Regions from separate parts of the Streptomyces sp. NBC_00576 genome, predicted to be linked through region 3. Evidence: riboswitches for the same ligand, from Rfam matches in the RefSeq annotation. Region 3 holds a riboswitch; each other region holds the start of a gene.

Region 1 (6,659 bases), 290 kb from region 3:
CCGTATGGAGCGCAACGGCGGTACGGCGCGGCTACGCGCGGTACCCAGCGGCGGTACGGAGGTCGAGCTGGAGATGGAGAGGGCGGAGAGCACGTCATGAGCGAGGCGCACGGGGAGAACAGGCAGACCGAGCCGGCCGGTTCGGCGGAGTCGGCCGAACCGACAGCGACTGCCGAACCGACAGCATCTGCCGAGGCCGCACAGGCAGGCGGGCCTGCCGTCGGCGGCGGTGACAGTGGTGACGCGGGCGGGCGGCGGGTGCGTGTGGTTCTCGTCGACGATCACCGCATGTTCCGTACGGGCGTTCAGGCGGAGATCGGGCAGACCGAGCGGACCGGGGTCGAGGTGGTCGGCGAGGCCGCCGATGTCGACCAGGCGGTCACCGTCATCACCGCCACCCGCCCGGAGGTGGTCCTCCTCGACGTCCATCTGCCGGGCGGTGGCGGCGTCGAAGTCCTGCGCCGCTGCGCCCCGTTGATGGCCGACGCCGAGCGGCCGGTTCGCTTCCTGGCGCTGTCCGTCTCGGATGCCGCGGAGGACGTCATCGGCGTGATCCGCGGCGGCGCACGCGGATACGTCACGAAGACGATCACCGGCGCGGACCTCGTCGACTCCGTCTTCCGCGTCCAGGACGGCGACGCCGTGTTCTCGCCGCGGCTCGCCGGGTTCGTCCTGGACGCGTTCGCGTCCACGGATGCCCCGCCGGTGGACGAGGACCTCGACCGCCTCACTCAGCGCGAGCGTGAGGTACTGCGGCTGATCGCCCGGGGTTATGCGTACAAGGAGATCGCCAAGCAGCTCTTCATCTCCGTGAAGACGGTCGAGTCGCATGTGTCGGCGGTACTCAGGAAGCTCCAGTTGTCGAACCGGCACGAGTTGACGCGGTGGGCCACGGCACGGCGCCTCGTCTAGGTAGGCCCGCCTGGCCTCATGCCACCCTCGTGGCGCCCGCGAACGGCATCTCGTCCAGAGGCGCCACCCGTACCGGTGCCGAAGGGTTAGGGGCGTGGATCATCTGGCCGCGCCCCACGTAGATGCCCACATGACTGATGCCCGAGTAGAAGAACACCAGGTCGCCAGGGAGGAGTTCGGACTGTGAGACACGCTGGCCGGCGTTGATCTGGGCGTACGTGGTGCGGGGCAGGGAGATTCCCGCGTTGCGGTAAGCGGCCTGCATGAGGCCCGAGCAGTCGAAAGCGTCCGGGCCGGTGGCGCCCCACACGTAGGGGCTGCCGAGCTTCTGGTAGGCGTAGGAAACAGCCGCCGCCGCACGCGAGTTGGGTGCCTGTGCCACGCCGGAGGTCCCGGCAGCGCCGGACATCCCGGGGGCGTCGGCGGCTCCAGCTGCCCCCAGTTCCTCCCGCACACTCCCCGACGACCGTGACGCATGCCCACCGCCCCAGCCCGCGCCACCACTTCTGCCGTCCGCCGTGAGCCGGGCGCGTTCCTCCGCGCTGAGGCGGGCCAGTAGTTGGCGGGCCTCGCCCAGCTTGCCCGTCACGGTCTTCTTGTGGCGGTTCAGTTCGGCCTGACGAGATTTGAGGGTGGTCAGTTCGACGTGGGCGGCTCCACGGAGCTGCTCGATCTCCCGCAGTTGTTTGCGTACGCCGGCCACGTTCGACGCCTGTCTGCTGCCCGCCCGTTCGGCGAACGCGGCGCCGTCCAGATAGCCGTCGGGGTCGTCGGAGAGGGCGAGTTGCAGTGCGGGGTCGAGCCCGCCGGAGCGGTACTGTGCCGCGGCCGTCGAACCCAGTGCCTCCCGCGCGGAGTTGAGTCGCTCCTCCCTGCGCGCCGCCTCGTCCCGCAGGTTCTCCAGCCGTCGCTCCGCTCGCTGGGCCTTCTCCTTCGAGCCGTTGTACTTCTCGGTGGCGACCTCCGCCTCCTCGTACAGCTTGTTCACCTTGGCTTCGACCTGCGCCGGTGTCAGCTGTGGCTCGGCGTAACCGACACCGTCGAAGCCGGTCGCCGTCGCCGCGCCCGCGAGGGCGATCGTCGCGGCGGTGCGGGCCGTATGGCCGTTGAGCGAGCGCTGTCGGGGCTTGCGGTGCGCTGCCACCGGGGCGTCACGTCCTTTCGTACGACCGCCACTACGACGACCGCCGGACGGCTGCCTGGGAAGCGGACCCAGGAGGGCGGTTGCGCGTCCGGCGACGGTCCGCACAGGGGGAGCGGTCCGCCGCCGGACTTTCTCGGCGGTGGTGTCCGACTGCCGCCCCTGGCCCGGGCGACGGTGGGGAGCCGGCCACCTGGTGGAGGACGCTAAACGTGGTCTGTCGTGGGGGTAACGCCATGTACGGAACTGGCGTGAGCCGACCGCCGGGTGACCGCATACGACCGTGATCCAGGTCCGGCGTCGCCGCCTTCGCGCAGAGGGCTGACCGAAGGAGAGATTTGCGGGGCACGTGGGGGTGACAGGGTGCTATGGGGTGCATATATGCGAGATCTCCGAGCGCCTCGCGAACGACGAACGACGAACGCTGAACGCCTGGCGAACGCCGTGCGCCCATCCCGGTGTCATGCGGCGTGGGTGCCTCTGACTAGGCTCCGGGCTCATGGACGTACTCATCCATCTCTTCGTCGGCCTGCACATCATTGGCATCGCCTCGCTCCTGGGCGGGTTTCTCACCCAGATGAAGGCGATGGGGCAGGGCACGGCCCGCTTCGTGCCGGCGATGCTCCACGGTGCGTTCACCATGCTGGTCACCGGTGTCGCCCTGGTGGGCCTCAACCAGGCCGACGACCAGACGGTCAACAACGTCAAGATCGGCGTGAAGCTGGCCCTGCTGATCGTGATCCTCGGCCTCGTCTATGTGAAGCGGGACGACGAGAGCGTGGACAAGCGGCTGTTCGGTCTGGTGGGTCTGTTCACCACGGCGAACATCTTCATCGCCGTGCTCTGGACCTGACCCGGTCGAACCTCCCGCCTCCGTGCTTCAGGCCGGGCGCACCACGCTGTGGATCGTGGACTCACCGTCGTAGAAGATCGATTCCTCGCGGACGTACGCACCCGGCTTCGGGGCGTGGATCATCATGCCGTTGCCGATGTAAAGGCCGACGTGGCTGATGTCTTCGTAGAAGAAGACCAGGTCACCGGGCTGGATGTCGGAGAGGGAGACCGTCGTGCCTGCGTTCACCTGGTCGTAGGTGGTGCGCGGGAGGGTGACTCCGGCGGCCCGCCAGGCGGCCTGCGTGAGACTCGAACAGTCGTACGAGTCGGGGCCGGTCGCGCCCCAGACGTACGGTTTGCCGACCTGTGCGCGTGCGAAGGCCAGGGCCTTCTCGGCCTTGGTGGCGTACGAGGAGTCGGGGACCGTCGTCGTCGAGGTGTCCGCGGAGCTGCCGCCCGTCGGCTGCGCCGCTGCTGCTGCCGCTTCCTGCCGGCGCTGCTCCGCCGCCTGCTGCTGCCGGGCGAGTTCCTGTGCCTGACGGCGGGCCTCCGCCTGCTTCTCCCGTTCGATCGCCGCGAGGCGCAGCTTCTCCTCGGCGGTGAGGCGGGAGAGCAACTGGCGGGCCTGCACGAGCTTCGTCTGGACGGCGGTCTTGGTCGTCTGCAGCTCGTCCTGGGACTCCGTGAGCGACTCGAGGCTCACGGTGGCCTCCTGGCGCTTCTGTGTCGTCTCGGCCTGCTGCGTGACGTAGTCGTCGACCGCGTCCTTCTGGCGGGCGGTCAGACGGTCCATCAGCTGGTTCTGGTCGAAGTAGTCCTGCGGGTCGTCCGCGAGCAGGAACGTCGCCGTGTCCGGAGCGGCGGATCCGGTGCGGTACTGGGCCGCGGCGAAGGAACCCAGCTCCTCGCGCGCGTCATTGAGTTTCTGGGTGCGCTGGGCCACGTCGTCCATCAGGGCGTCGACACGCCCCCGCTGCTTGGAGGTCTTCTCCTTGGCGGCGTTGTACTTGTCGGTGGCCGACTCGGCCTGGCGGTACAGGTCGCCGACCTTCGCCTCGACCTCCTCCATGCTCGGCTTGTCGTCGGACGAGGGAGCCGGGGGTGTGGAGGGTGCCGTGGGCGCGGCGTTGGCGGTCTGGGACAGCAGGGCTACGGAGGTCAGGGCCGCCGTGGCGAAGGCGGGGGTCCGTATGCCTGCTACGCGCGTTCCCGTAGGACGCGACTTGCGGTGCGACGACGCCAAGGGAGGCGACTCCTTCCACGTTCCGCCTACCGGGTTAGCTGTCGGGTTCGGGCGGGTGGTTCGGAAGGGTTGCCCTACGGTCCTTGCCCTGGAGGGCAGTCGGACCGATTCACCCCAAGTTTCGGTGGGTCCCCGGCTCCTGCCGCACATGGCGGCACGATCGGACTCGGCGGAGGCCGCGCGGCCCGGCGACGTTCGCCGGTTGGGGTCGAGCGGCCTTAAGGCACGCTAACCAACGGGTGAGGCTTCTGTGAAGGTTGATGACCGCTATGCCCGATACGTTTTTGTGACCTCGGCCCTAAACATGGCTCTGTGGAGTCGGCTAAGAAGAGTGTGTGATGAATTCTGATGATTTGCGAAGCCCGGGTCTGATCCGGGGTCCGCTGTCCGGACAGGCGTGGCCATCCGGACAGAGGTGCGGCAGCAGGAATGCGGACGTGGTCGGCAACGTCCTGATCGACGTCCCGCCCGGCGGAGGGCCGTCCTTTCACGGTCTCGGCCGATATTCGGCGGATGTTTTCGGGGTGGCGGCCGGTTGTCAGTGGGGGAGCCTAAACTCGGAGAGCGATGAGCAGCCTCTTTGACGACAGCTTCCTGGCGGACCTCCAGGGCCCTCGGGCCCGCGAGGAGGAACCCCCGCCACCGCCCGAGGACGAGCATGTGCCGGAGTCCGTTCCGGACGACCTGTTCGGCGGGAAGTTCGACGCGCCGCCGGACCGGGACGCGTACTACCGCGACGGCGCCCCGCGTCCCGTGGTGGACCCGGCCGCACTCCTGGACGGGCTGAACGAGAACCAGCGCGCGGCCGTCGTGCACGCTGACACCCCCCTGCTCATCGTGGCGGGCGCCGGCTCCGGCAAGACGCGTGTGCTCACGCACCGCATCGCGTATCTGCTGGGCGAGCGGGGCGTCCATCCCGGCCAGATCCTCGCGATCACCTTCACCAACAAGGCCGCCGGTGAGATGAAGGAGCGCGTCGAGCAACTCGTCGGCCCGCGCGCGAACGCGATGTGGGTGATGACGTTCCACAGCGCGTGCGTGCGGATTCTCCGGCGGGAGAGCAAGAGGCTCGGCTTCACCTCTTCCTTCTCCATCTACGACGCCGCCGACAGCAAGCGGCTGATGGCGCTCGTCTGCCGCGATCTGGACCTGGACCCCAAGCGCTTCCCTCCCAAGTCCTTCAGCGCGAAGATCTCCAACCTGAAGAACGAGCTGATCGACGAGGAAGACTTCGCCGCTCAGGCGAGCGACGGTTTCGAGAAGACCCTCGCCCAGGCGTACGCGATGTACCAGTCGCGGCTGCGTGAGGCCAACGCGCTCGACTTCGACGACCTGATCATGACGACGGTCAACCTGCTGCGCGCCTTCCCGGACGTCGCCGAGCACTACCGCCGCCGCTTCCGGCACGTCCTCGTCGACGAGTACCAGGACACCAACCACGCCCAGTACGCGCTCGTACGGGAACTCGTCGGCACCGCCGAGCACCCGGTGGACGTACCGCCGAGCGAGCACGACCTGCGCCCGGCCGAGCTGTGCGTCGTGGGCGACGCCGACCAGTCGATCTACGCCTTCCGGGGCGCGACGATCCGTAACATCCTCCAGTTCGAGGAGGACTACGCGGACGCGACGACGATCCTGCTCGAACAGAACTACCGCTCCACGCAGACGATCCTGAGCGCAGCCAACGCGGTCATCGAGCGCAACGAGTCCCGCCGCCCCAAGAACCTGTGGACCAACGCGGGCGCGGGCGCGCGCATCACCGGCTATGTCGCCGACACGGAGCACGACGAGGCGCAGTTCGTCGCCGACGAGATAGACCGGCTGACGGACGCGGGCAACGCGAAAGCGGGCGACGTCGCAATCTTCTACCGGACGAACGCCCAGTCCCGTGTCTTCGAGGAGATCTTCATCCGCGTCGGCCTGCCCTACAAGGTCGTCGGCGGCGTCCGCTTCTACGAGCGCAAGGAGGTCCGGGACGTCCTGGCCTACCTGCGTGTCCTCGCCAACCCGGAGGACTCGGTGCCGCTGCGCCGCATCCTCAACGTGCCCAAGCGCGGCATCGGCGACCGCGCGGAGGCGATGATCGACGCGCTGTCCCAGCGCGAGAAGATCAGCTTCGCGCAGGCGCTGAAGCGCGTGGACGAGGCGTACGGAATGGCTTCGCGGTCGGCCAACGCCGTCAAGCGGTTCAACACACTGATGGAGGACCTGAGGACGATCGTGGAGTCGGGCGCGGGCCCGGCGACCGTACTGGAAGCGGTCCTCGAACGCACGGGCTACCTCGCCGAGTTGCAGGCGTCGACCGACCCGCAGGACGAGACCCGGATCGAGAACCTCCAGGAACTCGCCGCGGTGGCCCTGGAGTTCGAGCAGGAGTCAGGAGCGGCCGCGGAGGCGGGGGAGACCGAGCAGCCCGCGGAGGGCGAGGCGCCGGCCCCGGCCGGGCTCGCCGCGTTCCTGGAGCGGGTCGCCCTGGTAGCCGACTCCGACCAGATCCCCGACGAGGACGACGACGGTTCCGGCGTCATC
Region 2 (6,659 bases), 5.3 Mb from region 3:
CCAGCGCCTCTTCACGGGTCGGCAACTCGCGCCGCAGTCCCTTGTCCACCAGCGTCGTCAGCAGGTCCATGGAAGCCGATCCTGACGTATCCGACGGGCCGAGGGAAAGGAGAGTTCGTACAAGAGAGGTGCTTCGACGTGTGGGTATTGCCACATCCTGGGTAGCGGGGGGTCCCGCTAGGGTCTGTCCACTGCCTACAAACGTGTCGCTGCCCGGGCATCTGTTCCGGGAGTGCGTTCCCGTGCTGCCCCGGAGGAACCATGGCGTTCGGCTGGATCGACGAGCAGGCCGAAGCGCGCCGTCGCGCCGGACTCGTACGGACCCTGCGCCCCCGCCCCGCCGACTCCCCGCTCCTCGACCTCGCCAGCAACGACTATCTGGGCCTGGCCCGACACCCCGAGGTCACCGAGGGCGCGGCCCGGGCCGCCCGGCGCTGGGGTGGCGGTGCCACCGGCTCGCGGCTCGTCACCGGCACCACCGAACTGCACACGGAACTCGAACGCGAACTGGCCGACTTCTGCGGGTTCGAGGCGGCTCTCGTCTTCTCCTCCGGCTACGCGGCCAACCTCGCCGCGGTCACCGCGCTCGCACCGCACGGCTCCCTCGTCGTCTCGGACGCGGGCAACCATGCCTCGCTGATCGACGGCTGCCGCCTCGCCCGGGGCACGACCCAGGTCGTCGGGCACGTCGATCCGGACGCCGTCCGCAAGGCGCTCGGCACGCACACCGGGCCCGCCGTGGCCGTGTCCGACACCGTCTTCTCGGTCGACGGGGACGCGGCACCGCTGACCGAACTCGCCGCCGCCTGCCGGGAGTTCGGCGCGGGGATGGTGGTCGACGACGCGCACGGGCTGGGGGTTCTGGGCGAGGGCGGGCAAGGGTCGGCGTTCGCGGCCGGGCTGGCGGGCGCGCCGGACGTCGTCGTGACGGTCACGCTGTCCAAGTCGCTCGGCAGCCAGGGGGGCGCCGTGCTGGGACCCGCTCGGGTGATCGAGCACCTCGTCAACGCGGCCCGTACCTTCATCTTCGACACCGGCCTCGCCCCCGCTGCGGCGGGCGCGGCCCTCGCGGCCCTCACCCTGCTGCGCCGCGAGCCCGAACGGGCCGCACGGGCGCGTGCGGTGGCGCGTGAGCTGCACACCCGGCTGACCGCGGAGGGGCTGGCGGCGGTACGGCCGGACGCGGCCGTCGTCTCCGTGCGCGCGCCGTCCCCGGAGGGGGCCGTGCGCTGGGCGGCCGACTGCCGGGCCGCAGGAGTGGGCGTGGGCTGCTTCCGCCCGCCGTCCGTGCCCGACGGAGTGTCCCGGCTGCGGCTGACCGCCCGCGCGGACCTGGCCGAGGAACAGATCGCACGGGCGGTACAGGTGATCGGCGAGAACCGACCGTAAGTCCTTGGTGCGGTTGATCAGTGACACGCGACCATGAGTCGGCGGACCGCGGCCGTGCGTCGTAGGGCGATCACCGGAACGCGGTGAGGAATCCCTCCCAGCTCTCGGGGGAGAAGAGCAGGGCGGGCCCCGCCGCGTTCTTGGAGTCGCGTACGGCGAGCAGTCCGGCCCGGACTCCGGTGTCCGGACGGGCCGTCTCCACACAGTTGTTCGCGCCGGTGCTGTAGCTGCTGCGCAGCCATTGCACACCGGGCGGTTCGACGACGGACGGTACGTTCCGAGGCAGTACGGACATGGTGCCTCCTTACACGCCGTGATTCAGACCGGCGATGAAATCCAACGAATCCTCGGGCGAAAGGGCGTGGATCTGAAGGGTGTCGAAGGCCTCGCTGTAGGCCTGGAGGTCTTCTTTCCGTTCGAGGTAGAGGCTACTCATCATCTGGTCGAGAACAACCACATCCAAGTCAGAAGTGCTCGGAAAGGAGAAGATAACGAAAGGGCCTGTGATGCCGATGTATGCCCCTGCGGCGAACGGCAGGATCTGGAGTTGCACTTGGGGCAGCCGGGCCGCTTCCACCAGGCGCCCCAACTGACGCGTCATCACCTCGGGACCGCCCACTTCACGGCGCAGCACCGCCTCGTCGAGGACCGCGCTCAGTGCCAGCGGCGGATCCGAACGCAACACGTCCTGCCTGGCCAGGCGTACCTCGACCAGGGCGTCGAGCCGGGTTTCCTCCAGGCCGTCCACGGCGGCCCGGGTCATCGCCCGGGCGTACTCCGGGGTCTGCAACAGCCCCGGGACCACCGAGGTCTCCAGGGTGCGCATCGTGCTGGCCTGCGACTCCAGGCTGATGAAGTCCCGGTAGGTGGGCGGCAGTACGCCACGGTAGGCGTGCCACCAGTGGTGCCGGCCGCCTTCGTCACCGCCCGCCAGTACGAGCAGCAGTTCGCGCGACTCGCCGTCCGGGACCTGGTACGCGTCCAGAAGTAACCGTACGTCCGCCGGTTTCACCCCGCTCGCGCCGGTCTCGATCCGGCTCACCTTCGACTGGTGCCAGCCCACCAGGCGGGCCGCCTCACCGCTCGTGAGGCCGGCCCTGGCGCGCAGCGCGCGCAGTTCGCCACCCAGTTTTCGGCGGCGCACCGCGGGACCGTACTGCATGGGCCACTCCTTACTCCTAATGAGCCACCCAAATACGCTCTGGGGTCGCAGAGTTCACCGCTTTGAGCGACAGATATATGCATATCTTGGTGGATCGCGTCCCGTGACCGGCGTGGGAATGGCAGTCTGGCGCGAAGCACCAGTCCGGGACCGTACTCGAACCAGCCGCTCCGTGTCGGGCTCCGGTTCCGTGGGAAAGGGACGACCTCGCCATGGCAGACCACCTGGAAGCATCCGTCACTCTGCCGAGCGATCCCGCCTCGGTCTCCGCCGCCCGCGCATATGTGGCCGATGTGCTGGCGGAATGGGGCCTGCCGGGTGACACCGAAGCCGCCGACACCATCCGCCTGATCGTCTCGGAACTCGCCACCAACGCCGTACAGCACACCTTCGGGTTGTCGCCCACCTTCACGGTGGACATCGCCCTCGACCGTGACGAGAACCTGCGCATCGGAGTGACCGACAGTCACCCGCGCTTCCCCAAGCGACTGCCCGCCGCCGTCCAGCAGGACAACGGCCGAGGGATGGTCATCATCCGCTGGCTGACCGCCGAGTCGGGCGGCAAACTGCGCGTCCGGCCCACCCGAGAGGGTGGCAAGACGGTGTCGATCGAACTTCCCTGGACGGCCCCGGCGGCCCCGGCGGCCCCGGGCAGGCCCCCGGTGACAGCGGCGGGCCAGCAGGAGCCGTAACGGTCGGCGCCATGTCCCGCTGCCGGTGCCGCTGCTGTGCGCACGCCCGAACGCGCCCCGCAGCAGGGCGCGGAACGCGTCGGCCACGGGCGCGGTCTCGTCGGTGCGGCGGACGACCGAGATCGTCCGCCGGAGGTCGCCGGCCGCCCGGAACGTGCCGAGACACAGTGCGCCGCCCGACAGACCGGTGAGCCGGGCCAGTTCGTGCCGGGTCCGGTCCAGCTCGCCCAGCACCCGGCGGGCCCGCACCACCAACAGCTCGCCCGCCGGTGTGAGCCGGGCGCCCCGGTGATGCCGTACGAGCAGCGCGGCGCTCGTTTCCCGCGACAGCTTCGCGAGTTGCTGCGAGAGCGCGGACGGCGTGCAGCCGAGACACTCGGCGGCCCGCGTGGGGTCGTACATCCTGCGGTTCCCAGGGGCCAGTGGGCCATGGCTGAGACTCAACAACTGCTTAATGCGTATCCAGTCGCCTTCACCGGGGTCGCGCCGCGGGCATGGTCGCCACGCCGGGCGCCGCCTTCACCGTCGTCGTGCGCAACGCCCTCGTCTCCCGCCGAGCCGGGGTCGTGTGCGCGCTGGGGGTCAGCGGCGGGCTGCTTGTGCACACCGTGCTGGCCGTCTCCGGTGTCGCCGGTGTCGCCGCCGTGCTCACGGCGGTGCCCGCGCTCTTCCGCGCACTGCAACTGCGGGGCGGGCCTATGTGTTGTACCTCGGGGCGCGGACGCTGTGGTCGCTGCGTCGGCGCGGGGCCCCGGGGCGGGGCGGCCGCTCCAGGCGGCCCCGCCCCGGGCAGGTCAGCTGACCCGGCCGTACCAGACGCTCTTCGTCCAGATCTTCTGGAGCTTCACGACGTCCCCGGTCTTCGGGGAGTGCCAGATCTTTCCCTTTCCGGCGTAGATGCCCACGTGGTAGACGTTCGAGCCCGAGTGGAAGAAGACCAGGTCTCCGCTTTTGCGGCTCTTTGCGGAGATGTGCTTGGTCTTGTTGTACTGGGCCGCCGCCGTACGCGGCAGGGACTTGCCCGCCTTCTTGAACGAATACTGCGTAAGACCGGAGCAGTCGAACTTCTTCGGTCCCGCCGCGCCGTACTTGTACGGGGAGCCCTTCTTGGAGGCCGCGATCTGAAGTGCCTTCGTCGGCGGTGTGATTGCCGCGGCGTCGGTCACGACGCCTGGGAGCACCAGGCTGCCGCCCACGGCGGCGAGGGTGAGAGCGGAGGCCGTCCCGGCCCTGCTCATCATCGACGGGACACGATTGAGCGCAGACATGCGAAACCCTTCGTCAGCCGCCTGTGAAGGATGACCTGTCGGATTCGGGCTGGCGAAGTTGCCCGGCCGCTGACGCGGCTTCACCCCAAGGGCTGCTCGGCCCGGTCATGGCGTGACCGTTCCGGCGACCCGTCGTGCTTGGGTCCTCCACTCCTGCCGATGCACATCTGTCGACCGGTCATCCGGGCGGCGGCAGGATTCGGCGTCCGCCCGGATCGCCCCGCCTCTTGTGGCGGGGGCTTGTCGTCAGGAAGGGATCTTGGCTCATGGAAGTAGGAAAATCCCAATGGAATCGGGGCTTTGTGGCGTTACTCACCGCTGACCCATTCGGGTGGACACCCGTACTTCCGAAGGACTTTCGAGGGGGTCGCGCACCCTTGGACCAGCGCTGGAGCGTCCCGATTCCGGCTGCGAACTACACGCCTTGCGCCACCCGTATGGCCCCTTTGGGGGACCTGCGACTACTCCGAACGGGGGGCGGCTTCCAGTCACTTCCCGGTCTGTTCCGGACAAGCCCGTCGCCGGGACACGTCGGCCCGCCCGATACGGGCCCGCGGGCCGGATGCGTCAACTGGCGGGCTCACGCGGAACGGTGACACGCGCCGTGCGGCGCTCCCCGTCGAGGACGCGCAGCGCACGCGCCAGCGTATCCGCGTGCACCTCCGTCTCGCCCCGCTGATGCATCAGCTCCAGCGCGTCCCGCAACGCCACCGCCTTGGCGACCAGTGCCTGTGCGGCCCGCAGCCCGCGGTACGTGTCCCCGTGGTAGGCCGGGTTGATACGGCCGAGCAGATCGGCCACTTCGAGGTAACGGTCGATCAGCTCGCCCTCCGCGCGAGTCAGGGCGGGCAACGGAGGCAGTTCGGGCGGAAGCATCGGCGGCTCACCTCGTGCCGGGGGTGGGGTGCGAGGACTTGCGGCTGGGCACGATCCGGTCCACCAGCCCGTATTCCAGAGCGGCTTGCGCGTCCAGGATCTTGTCCCGCTCGATATCCGCGGCGACCTGCTCCGGGCTCTGGCCGGTGTGCCGTACGAGCAGCTCTTCCAGCAGGCTACGGACCCGGCCCAACTCCAGGGCCTGAATGGCGAGATCGCTCACCTGCCCGTGGACCGGCTCGGACAGTGAGGGCTGGTGGATCATCACCCGGGCCCCCGGCAGCGCGCTGCGCTTGCCCGGCGTACCCGCGGCCAGCAGCACGGCCGCCGCGGAGGCCGCCTGGCCCAGGCAGATCGTCTCCACGTCGCAGGTGACGAACTGCATCGTGTCGTAGATCGCCGTCATCGCGCTGAACGAGCCGCCGGGGGAGTTGATGTACAGCGAGATGTCGCGGTCGGGCGCCAGGTATTCGAGATGCATGAGCTGTGCCATCACGTCGTTCGCCGAGATGTCGTCGACCGGCGTCCCGAGAAAGACGATCCGCTCCTCCAGGAGCTTCGAGTACGGATCCAGTGTCCGGCTCCCGGTGCTGGTGCGTTCGGTGAACTCGGGCAGGACGTAGCGGGCTGACGGGTCGTCGATGTCGTTCATGGCGCGCGCCTCCTCGGTGGCTTCCGTAAAAAATGTACAGGACGTACAGAGTGCGACGCGAGGACTTCGGCGGGGTGCTCGCTGACAGCGAAAACCCCGTGGAGCAGCTCGTTCCACGGGGTTTTCGCTGTCGCCTCGGGCCGAAGTCAGGTGAGCGGGGCCTCGGCCGGTCTGCCGTAGAAGGTGAGTGCCGGCCAGCCGCGGGAGGCAGCGATCTCGTTGAGGGCATCCGCGATCATGATCGGAGTGATCATGTGCTGCGCGTCGGTCTGAATCTGGAGGCTGAAGGTGAGCTGGAGGCTCGAATCGAGGTCGAGGGAGGCGCCGGCATGGAACTCGGCGCCGTTCGGGAAGGTCACAGCCGCCTCGGAAGCCGCCGCGGTCGTGGCCTCCGTCGCCTCCGTGGCTGCGGCGGCCTGCGTCTGCTCGCCGGCGACAAGGACGGCCCCCGCCGCAGCCGAACCCGAGTATCCGAGCAGTGAACGTCTGGAAATCCTGGACACGTTGCCCCTCCTGGTTCTCGTGCACATTCGTCATCCACGCTTGTCATGTGCGCGCTTTTTGAGCGTAGGGACGAATCGTTTTCGGTGGAGCTGAACGAGATCGTCCGCTCTGCGGGG
Region 3 (6,659 bases):
ACGGGGACGTACGTACGACGCTGCCTAAGCCACTACAGCCACTACGGCTGCTCAGCCCTTGAAGCGGGGGAAGGCGCTGCGCCCGGCGTACACCGCCGCGTCGTCGAGGATCTCCTCGATGCGCAGCAGCTGGTTGTACTTGGCGACGCGGTCCGAGCGGGCCGGGGCGCCGGTCTTGATCTGGCCGCAGTTCACGGCGACGGCGAGGTCGGCGATGGTGACGTCCTCGGTCTCGCCGGAGCGGTGGGACATCATGCACTTGAAGCCGTTGCGCTGGGCCATCTCGACGGCGTCCAGGGTCTCGGTCAGCGAGCCGATCTGGTTGACCTTGACGAGCAGGGCGTTGGCCGAACCCTCCTCGATGCCACGGGCGAGGCGCTCCGGGTTGGTGACGAAGAGGTCGTCGCCGACGATCTGGACCTTGTCGCCCAGCTTGTCGGTGATGGTCTTCCAGCCGTCCCAGTCGTCCTCGTACAGCGGGTCCTCGATGGAGATGAGCGGGTACGCGGAGACGAGCTCCTCGTAGTACTCGGTCATCTCGGCGGCCGTGCGGGACTTGCCCTCGAACTCGTACTTGCCGTCCTTGTAGAACTCGGACGCGGCGACGTCGAGCGCGAGCCCGATCTGCTCGCCGGGCACGTAACCGGCCTGCTTGATGGCCTCGATGATGAGGTCGAGCGCGGCGCGGTTGGACTCCAGGTTCGGCGCGAAGCCGCCCTCGTCGCCGAGACCGGTGGACAGGCCCTTGGTCTTCAGCACCTTCTTGAGGGTGTGGTAGATCTCGGCACCCCAGCGCAGCGCCTCGGAGAAGGACTCCGCGCCGATCGGGGCGATCATGAACTCCTGGATGTCGACGTTGGAGTCCGCGTGGGATCCGCCGTTGAGGATGTTCATCATCGGAACGGGCAGCAGGTGCGCGTTCGGGCCGCCGAGGTAGCGGAAGAGGGGGAGGTCGCTGGCCTCGGAGGCGGCGTGGGCGACGGCGAGGGAGACGCCGAGGATGGCGTTGGCGCCGAGGGAGCCCTTGTTGTCGGTGGCGTCCAGGTCGAACATGGCCTGGTCGATCAGGCGCTGCTCGGTGGCGTCGTAGCCGACGAGCTCCGGGCCGATCTGCTCGATGACGGCGAGGACGGCCTTCTCGACACCCTTGCCGAGGTAGCGGTTGGGGTCACCGTCGCGCAGCTCGATGGCCTCGAAGGCTCCGGTGGAGGCGCCGGACGGGACGGCGGCACGACCGGTGCTGCCGTCATCGAGGCCGACCTCGACCTCGACGGTGGGGTTGCCTCGCGAGTCGAGGATTTCCCGGGCTACGACGACGTCGATGGACGGCACGAGCATCTCCTTATGGAATGTGACGCGGGTACGCGGGGCTGCTGGGCCTCGCGAGTACGGGGCCGCGGCGGCTCCGCGATGATGAGCCTAACCGGCTCCGGGGGATCAGCCAGCCGTCCGACCACCCCATGGACGGAACATGGACGGAACCCAGGGTAAACATTGTTCCCCATGGGAACAAAAAGCCCCGCCCCGGTGCGTACGGGGGAGAACGCACCGGGGCGGGGAGCCCGTGGGGGACGGGGGTGGCCCTCACGAGGCCCTCACAATGGAGGGCACGGATGTGAGAGCGCTGTGGTTCACCTTCGAGCCGACTGTTTCTCGTACTGTCTGGGGGAGGCGTCGGCGGGCAGGTGACCGGGATCAGCGTGGTTCAGCTGTGTCAGCTGAGGTGCAGCTGCTGGCCCGGGAAGATGAAGTCGGCGTCGTCGATGATGTCCTTGTTGAGCTCGAAGAGCTTCACCCAGCCACCCTTGACGTCGTGCGCCTCGGCGATCGCGCTGAGGCTGTCGCCCGTGACGACCTTGTACTCGCCGTCGCCCTTCTTGACCTTCTTGCCGGTCGGGGTGGTGACGGTCTTCTTCGCGGCCGGCCGCTCCTGCGAGCGGGAGGCCTGCTGGTTGTCGGTGGAGCGGGTGGCGGTCTCGCTGGAGCCACTGGAACTGCTTGAGTCACTGGAGCTGCTGGAGCTGCTGGAGCTGCTGGACGAGTTGTCACTCGTACCCGCACCCGTGCTGCTGCTCGCACCGCCGTCGTAGGAGGCGCCGGACAGGCCCGTACCGCAGACCGGCCAGGCACCCTTGCCCTGGCCCGCGAGGACCTTCTCGGCGATGGTTATCTGCTGCGACTTGGAGGCCTGGTCGGCGGTGGAGGCGTACGCCGTGCCGCCGTACGCGGCCCAGGTCGAGGCGGAGAACTGCAGGCCGCCGTAGTAGCCGTTGCCGGTGTTGATGGCCCAGTTGCCGCCGGACTCGCACTGGGCGACCGTGTCCCACTCGGCGGAGGTGGCGGCGGAGGCGGAGCCGACCGCCAGCAGCGGAGCGGCGACGGCGGCACCGGTCACGCCGGCGATGGCGACGACGCGGGTGGCCTTGGACGGACGACGGTGCTTGCCCTTGCCGGAAAACAGCATGAAACATCCCCTCACCGACGCCTGCGAGGTGAGCTGTCGGGTTCGGGCCGGTTGAGTTGCCCGGCCGTACGCCCCTGTCGGGCGGCGTACGGCTTCACCCCAAGCCGCTCCGGACAAGTGCCCGGTGCGGCGCCTACCTTGGGTCCCCCGCTCCTGCCTACGGCGCTTGATAGCGACGACTGTTCCCGTACGGCCGTTGGCAGGATTCGGCGTTGCGACCGGCGGGGCCCACTGTGGCGGGCGATGACGACCGTAAACAGCTGATCCTCTGAAATACAAAGACGATCAGGGCTTCTGAGATCTATCTCTCACCGCATCCATAACGGACATTCAGCACGAAAGCGTGACGCGAACTCCGGCTACTTTTGCCCTAGTTCCTCACCGACAACAAGGGTCTGACCGGGGATGATGAGGTCCGGGTCCGTGCCGACGGAATGCTCGTTCTCGGCGAAGAGCCCCGACCATCCGTCCGCGAGGCCGAGGGAGCCGGCGATGCCCCACAGGGTGTCCCCGGCCCGGACGGTGTACGAGCCCTCGGCGTCACCACGGTGACGGCCGGTGCCGCTGGAGGTTCCGGTGTCGGTGCCACCGACCTCATTTCCAGCACTCTGACCGGAGTTGCCCTGCTCTTCACCCTTTGTCGCACCTATGGGCGAACTGTCACTTTCCTGCGAGTCATCCGTGCCGGGCGACGAGGAGGAAGGAGACGGCGAGGCGACAGATCCGGCGGAGTCGACGGAGTCGGTCGTCGCCGCGACGGACGGCGACGGGGACTGAGAGGACCCGGAGGACTTGCCCGAGACCGAGGAGTCGGCGGAGGACGCGGAGTCGGTGGAGTCGGTGGAGGGGGACGCCGGGGGCGTGGGCGACGCCGAAGAGGAAGAAGAGGAGTCGGCGCCGGAGCCGGAGCCCGAACCCGAACCCGAACCCAAGCCCAGGCCCAAACCGGAGCCGGAGCCGGAGCCCGACTCCGAGGCCGAGCCCGACCCCGAGGCCGAAGAGCCACCCTCGACCACGCCGGTGTCGACGTTGGCCGAGCCGGCGTCCTTGCCGAGTCCGGACAGCAGCGCGCAGGCCTCCCAGGCCCCGGCCCCCTGGTCGGCGAGTACCTTCTCGCCGACGGCGATCTGCTGCGAACGGCTGGCCTGGTCGGCGCTCGGGGCGTAGGCAAGGCCGCCGTACTTCTCCCAGTCCGCCTGGGTCAACTGGAGCCCGCCGTAGTACCCGTTGCCGCTGTTGGCACTCCAGGCGCTGCCGCTCTCACACTCCGCGACCCGGTCCCAGGTGGTACCGCTGGCCGCACTCGCACCGGATGCGGCGAGCAGCGGAATGGCGATGGCGGAGCCGGTCACGCCGGCCGCGACCAGTAGAGCCGGGGCCTGACGGGGGCGACGGTGACGACCGTTCCCGGAGAGCATGCGGTTGCCTTTCGCGAGACAGCGGGGGCCAGTGCGACGGATGACGCAGGGCATCGCACTAGTGCACGAACCTATCGACTGACGATCACTTGTCACAAGTTCATGCCGCACAGATCACGTGAAGATCACATTGTTGAGGGAGCGTCACCTTGCCGTGATCTTCTACGTCGCCACTGGCCGGGTATGCCCGGATTCGCGAACCGGTGTGAACTCGACCGGCAGGGTGCGCAGTCCACGCATGATGAGCCCGCCCCGCCATCTCAACTCGGTCGGGTCTGCAGCGAGTTGCAGGTCGGGGAGGCGGGTGAGGAGGGTGGCCAGCGCGCTGCGTCCCTCCAGCCGGGCGAGCGGGGCGCCGAGGCAGTAGTGGATGCCGTGGCCGTATCCGAGGTGCTGGTTGTCCCGGCGGCCGAGGTCGAGGGTGTCCGGGTCGGCGAACCGGGCCGGGTCCCGGTCCGCGGCGGCGAGTACGACGAGGACGGGATCGCCGGCCGCGATGTCCTGCCCGCCGATGCTGAGCGGCCGGGTGGCGAAGCGCCAGGTGGCCAACTCGACGGGACCGTCGTAGCGCAGGAGTTCCTCGATGCCGGTTTCGAGGAGGGAGGAGTCCTTGACGGCGAGGGAAGCCTGGAGGCGGGCGCGTTGCTCGGGGTGGGTGAGGAGGGCGTAGAGGCCATTGCCGACCAAGTTCACGGTCGTCTCAAAACCAGCAAAAAGTAGGATAAAAGCCATGGCGGCGGCTTCGTTCTCGGTGAGGTGCTCGCCCTCGTCGGAGGCGCGGATGAGCCCGGAGATGAGGTCCTCGCCGGGTTCGGGTACGTCGGACAGCGCCTCGCGCTTGCGGTGGATCAGCTCGGCGAGATAGCCGCGCATCTTCTTGACGGACCGAGCGACCCCACCCCGGGGCCCTCCCCCGTGCCGGATCATCATCCCGGCCCAGTCCCGGAAGTCGTCCTGGTCCTCGCGGGGTACGCCCAGCAGGTCGCAGATCGCGTAGATGGGCAGGGGGAACGCGAACTCGTGGATGAGATCGGCGGAGCCGCGCGCCGCGAACTGGTCGATCAGGTGATCGGTGAGTTCCTGGACGCGGGGCGCGAACTCGGCGACCCGGCGCGGCGTGAACGCCTTGGCGACGAGCCTGCGGAGCCTGGTGTGGTCCGGCGGATCGATGTTGAGCAGATGGGTCATCAACTCGGCCTTGCGCTCACCGGGGATACCGGTCTTGCCCTTGGCGTGCGCGGGCTCGTCGTGATGGTCCGAGTTCTTGGAGAGCCGCGGATCGGCGAGGGCCTGCTTGGCGTCGCTGTAACGGGTGACCAGCCAGGCCTCGACGCCACTGGGCAACTTCGTCCGGTGCACGGGCGCGTGCTCACGGAGCCAGGCGTAGGCGGGGTAGGGGTCGGTGGCGAATTCCCAGGTGAAGAGTTCGGGGGCGGGCGGTGGGTTCGTGGAGGAGGGCTGGTTGGTCACTCGGTGACGGTATCGGGAGGGTCGGGGACTTTCGTCCATGGCCCAGCAGCCGCCCGGACGCCCGGCCGACCGGCCGCCGACGGAGCGGCGCACTCGAATCCACCGATCAGGCCGATCAGGAAGTCAGACGTGCGCGTCCCCATACGCCTCGAACTCGGCTCAGCGCACCGTCATCTCTCCTCAGCCGCCTCCGCCACCCCCTCCCTCACCCGCACCGCATCCCGATAGGCCCGCGCGGCAACCCGCAGCGCCGCCTCCGGGTCCACGCCCTCCGCCTCCGCCCGTACCGCCATCTCCAGCAGCTCGTACCCGACGCCCTCGCCCTGCGGCAGCGGGACGTCCAGGCCCGCTGTGTGCACGCGGGACGCCAGTTTCGCGGCCAGTGCGAGGCCCGGCTGGCCCAGGGGCACGCCGTCCGTCACCGACTCTCGTTGCTTCTCGACCGCCTTGGTGCGCAGCCAGTGCTCCTTGACGTCCTCCGGTGTGGACGCCGTTTCGTCGCCGAAGACGTGCGGGTGGCGGTGGATCAGCTTGGTGACGATGCCGGCCGCGACGTCGTCGATGGAGAACGGGGCCGCACCGTCCTCCTCAGCGCCCTCCTCGGCGATGCGCGCGTGGAAGACGACCTGGAGCAGAACGTCCCCCAGTTCCTCGCGCAGTTCGTCCCGGTCGCCCTCCTCGATCGCCTCGACGAGTTCGTACGCCTCCTCGATGCCGTACTTCGCCAGGCCCTTGTGGGTCTGACGGGAGGACCAGGGGCACTCCAGGCGGATGCGGTCCATGACCTGCACGAGGTCGAGGAGACGGGCGCCGGGCAGGTCGTAGGAGGCGGGGAGGAGTTCCAGGTCCGGCATCCGTACGCGGCCGGAGCCCGCGAGGCGTGCCAGTCCGTCCGTGAGGGCCGGGTCTCCCTCGCCCGTCGTCACGACCACGACCATCCGGCCCCCTGCGCAGGCGTCGATCAGCTCCTCGGCGGTCGGGGAGGTCTCCTCGACCGCTATGCCTGCGTCCCGCAGATACGGCAGCTGCGGATGCGTACCGTCCGCGCACAGCACCCGGTCGGCCGCGTGCAGCACCTGCCAGGCGGGCCAGGACAGCAGGCCGGGCGCGACCCGGTGGCTGGTGGTGAGCAGGACGACACGACCGGGGTCGGTCTCCGTCTCGGGAGCGGTCTCGAAGCCGCTGGTTGCGTTCACCATCCGAACGTAACCGTTCCTAGGTTGATTGGCCGGTGTTGGCCGGTTCGGGCATTCCGAACAGCGTGAGTTGTGTGGTGACTCGGCGCTGCGGGGGCGGTCGTCCCGGTG

The links. Region 3 has a riboswitch for cyclic di-AMP ahead of OG734_RS17970 (transglycosylase family protein). Riboswitches for the same ligand answer to the same signal wherever they lie in the genome.
Region 1: another riboswitch for cyclic di-AMP. It lies ahead of OG734_RS16695 (C40 family peptidase); the one in region 3 lies ahead of OG734_RS17970 (transglycosylase family protein).
Region 2: another riboswitch for cyclic di-AMP. It lies ahead of OG734_RS41735 (C40 family peptidase); the one in region 3 lies ahead of OG734_RS17970 (transglycosylase family protein).

Annotation. Positions count from the first base shown of each region.
Region 1 covers NZ_CP107780.1:3,950,423-3,957,081, reverse strand. The annotation lists gene OG734_RS16715 (ATP-binding protein) at 1-100, shown strand, start outside; gene OG734_RS16710 (response regulator transcription factor) at 97-912, shown strand; gene OG734_RS16705 (C40 family peptidase) at 929-2,056, opposite strand; gene OG734_RS16700 (hypothetical protein) at 2,553-2,906, shown strand; gene OG734_RS16695 (C40 family peptidase) at 2,934-4,130, opposite strand; cyclic di-AMP (ydaO/yuaA leader) riboswitch at 4,139-4,312, opposite strand; gene pcrA (DNA helicase PcrA) at 4,698-6,659, shown strand, end outside.
Region 2 covers NZ_CP107780.1:9,536,229-9,542,887, forward strand. The annotation lists gene bioB (biotin synthase BioB) at 1-70, opposite strand, end outside; gene OG734_RS41705 (8-amino-7-oxononanoate synthase) at 262-1,389, shown strand; gene OG734_RS41710 (DUF397 domain-containing protein) at 1,460-1,684, opposite strand; gene OG734_RS41715 (helix-turn-helix domain-containing protein) at 1,694-2,551, opposite strand; gene OG734_RS41720 (ATP-binding protein) at 2,764-3,243, shown strand; partial or broken gene OG734_RS41725 (LysR family transcriptional regulator) at 3,382-3,645, opposite strand; partial or broken gene OG734_RS41730 (LysE family transporter) at 3,673-3,994, shown strand; gene OG734_RS41735 (C40 family peptidase) at 4,038-4,511, opposite strand; cyclic di-AMP (ydaO/yuaA leader) riboswitch at 4,515-4,717, opposite strand; gene OG734_RS41740 (hypothetical protein) at 5,079-5,387, opposite strand; gene OG734_RS41745 (ATP-dependent Clp protease proteolytic subunit) at 5,395-6,039, opposite strand; gene OG734_RS41750 (hypothetical protein) at 6,186-6,542, opposite strand.
Region 3 covers NZ_CP107780.1:4,239,597-4,246,255, forward strand. The annotation lists gene eno (phosphopyruvate hydratase) at 52-1,332, opposite strand; gene OG734_RS17970 (transglycosylase family protein) at 1,715-2,464, opposite strand; cyclic di-AMP (ydaO/yuaA leader) riboswitch at 2,468-2,639, opposite strand; gene OG734_RS17975 (transglycosylase family protein) at 2,824-3,882, opposite strand; gene OG734_RS17980 (cytochrome P450 family protein) at 4,045-5,352, opposite strand; gene OG734_RS17985 (nucleoside triphosphate pyrophosphohydrolase) at 5,523-6,551, opposite strand.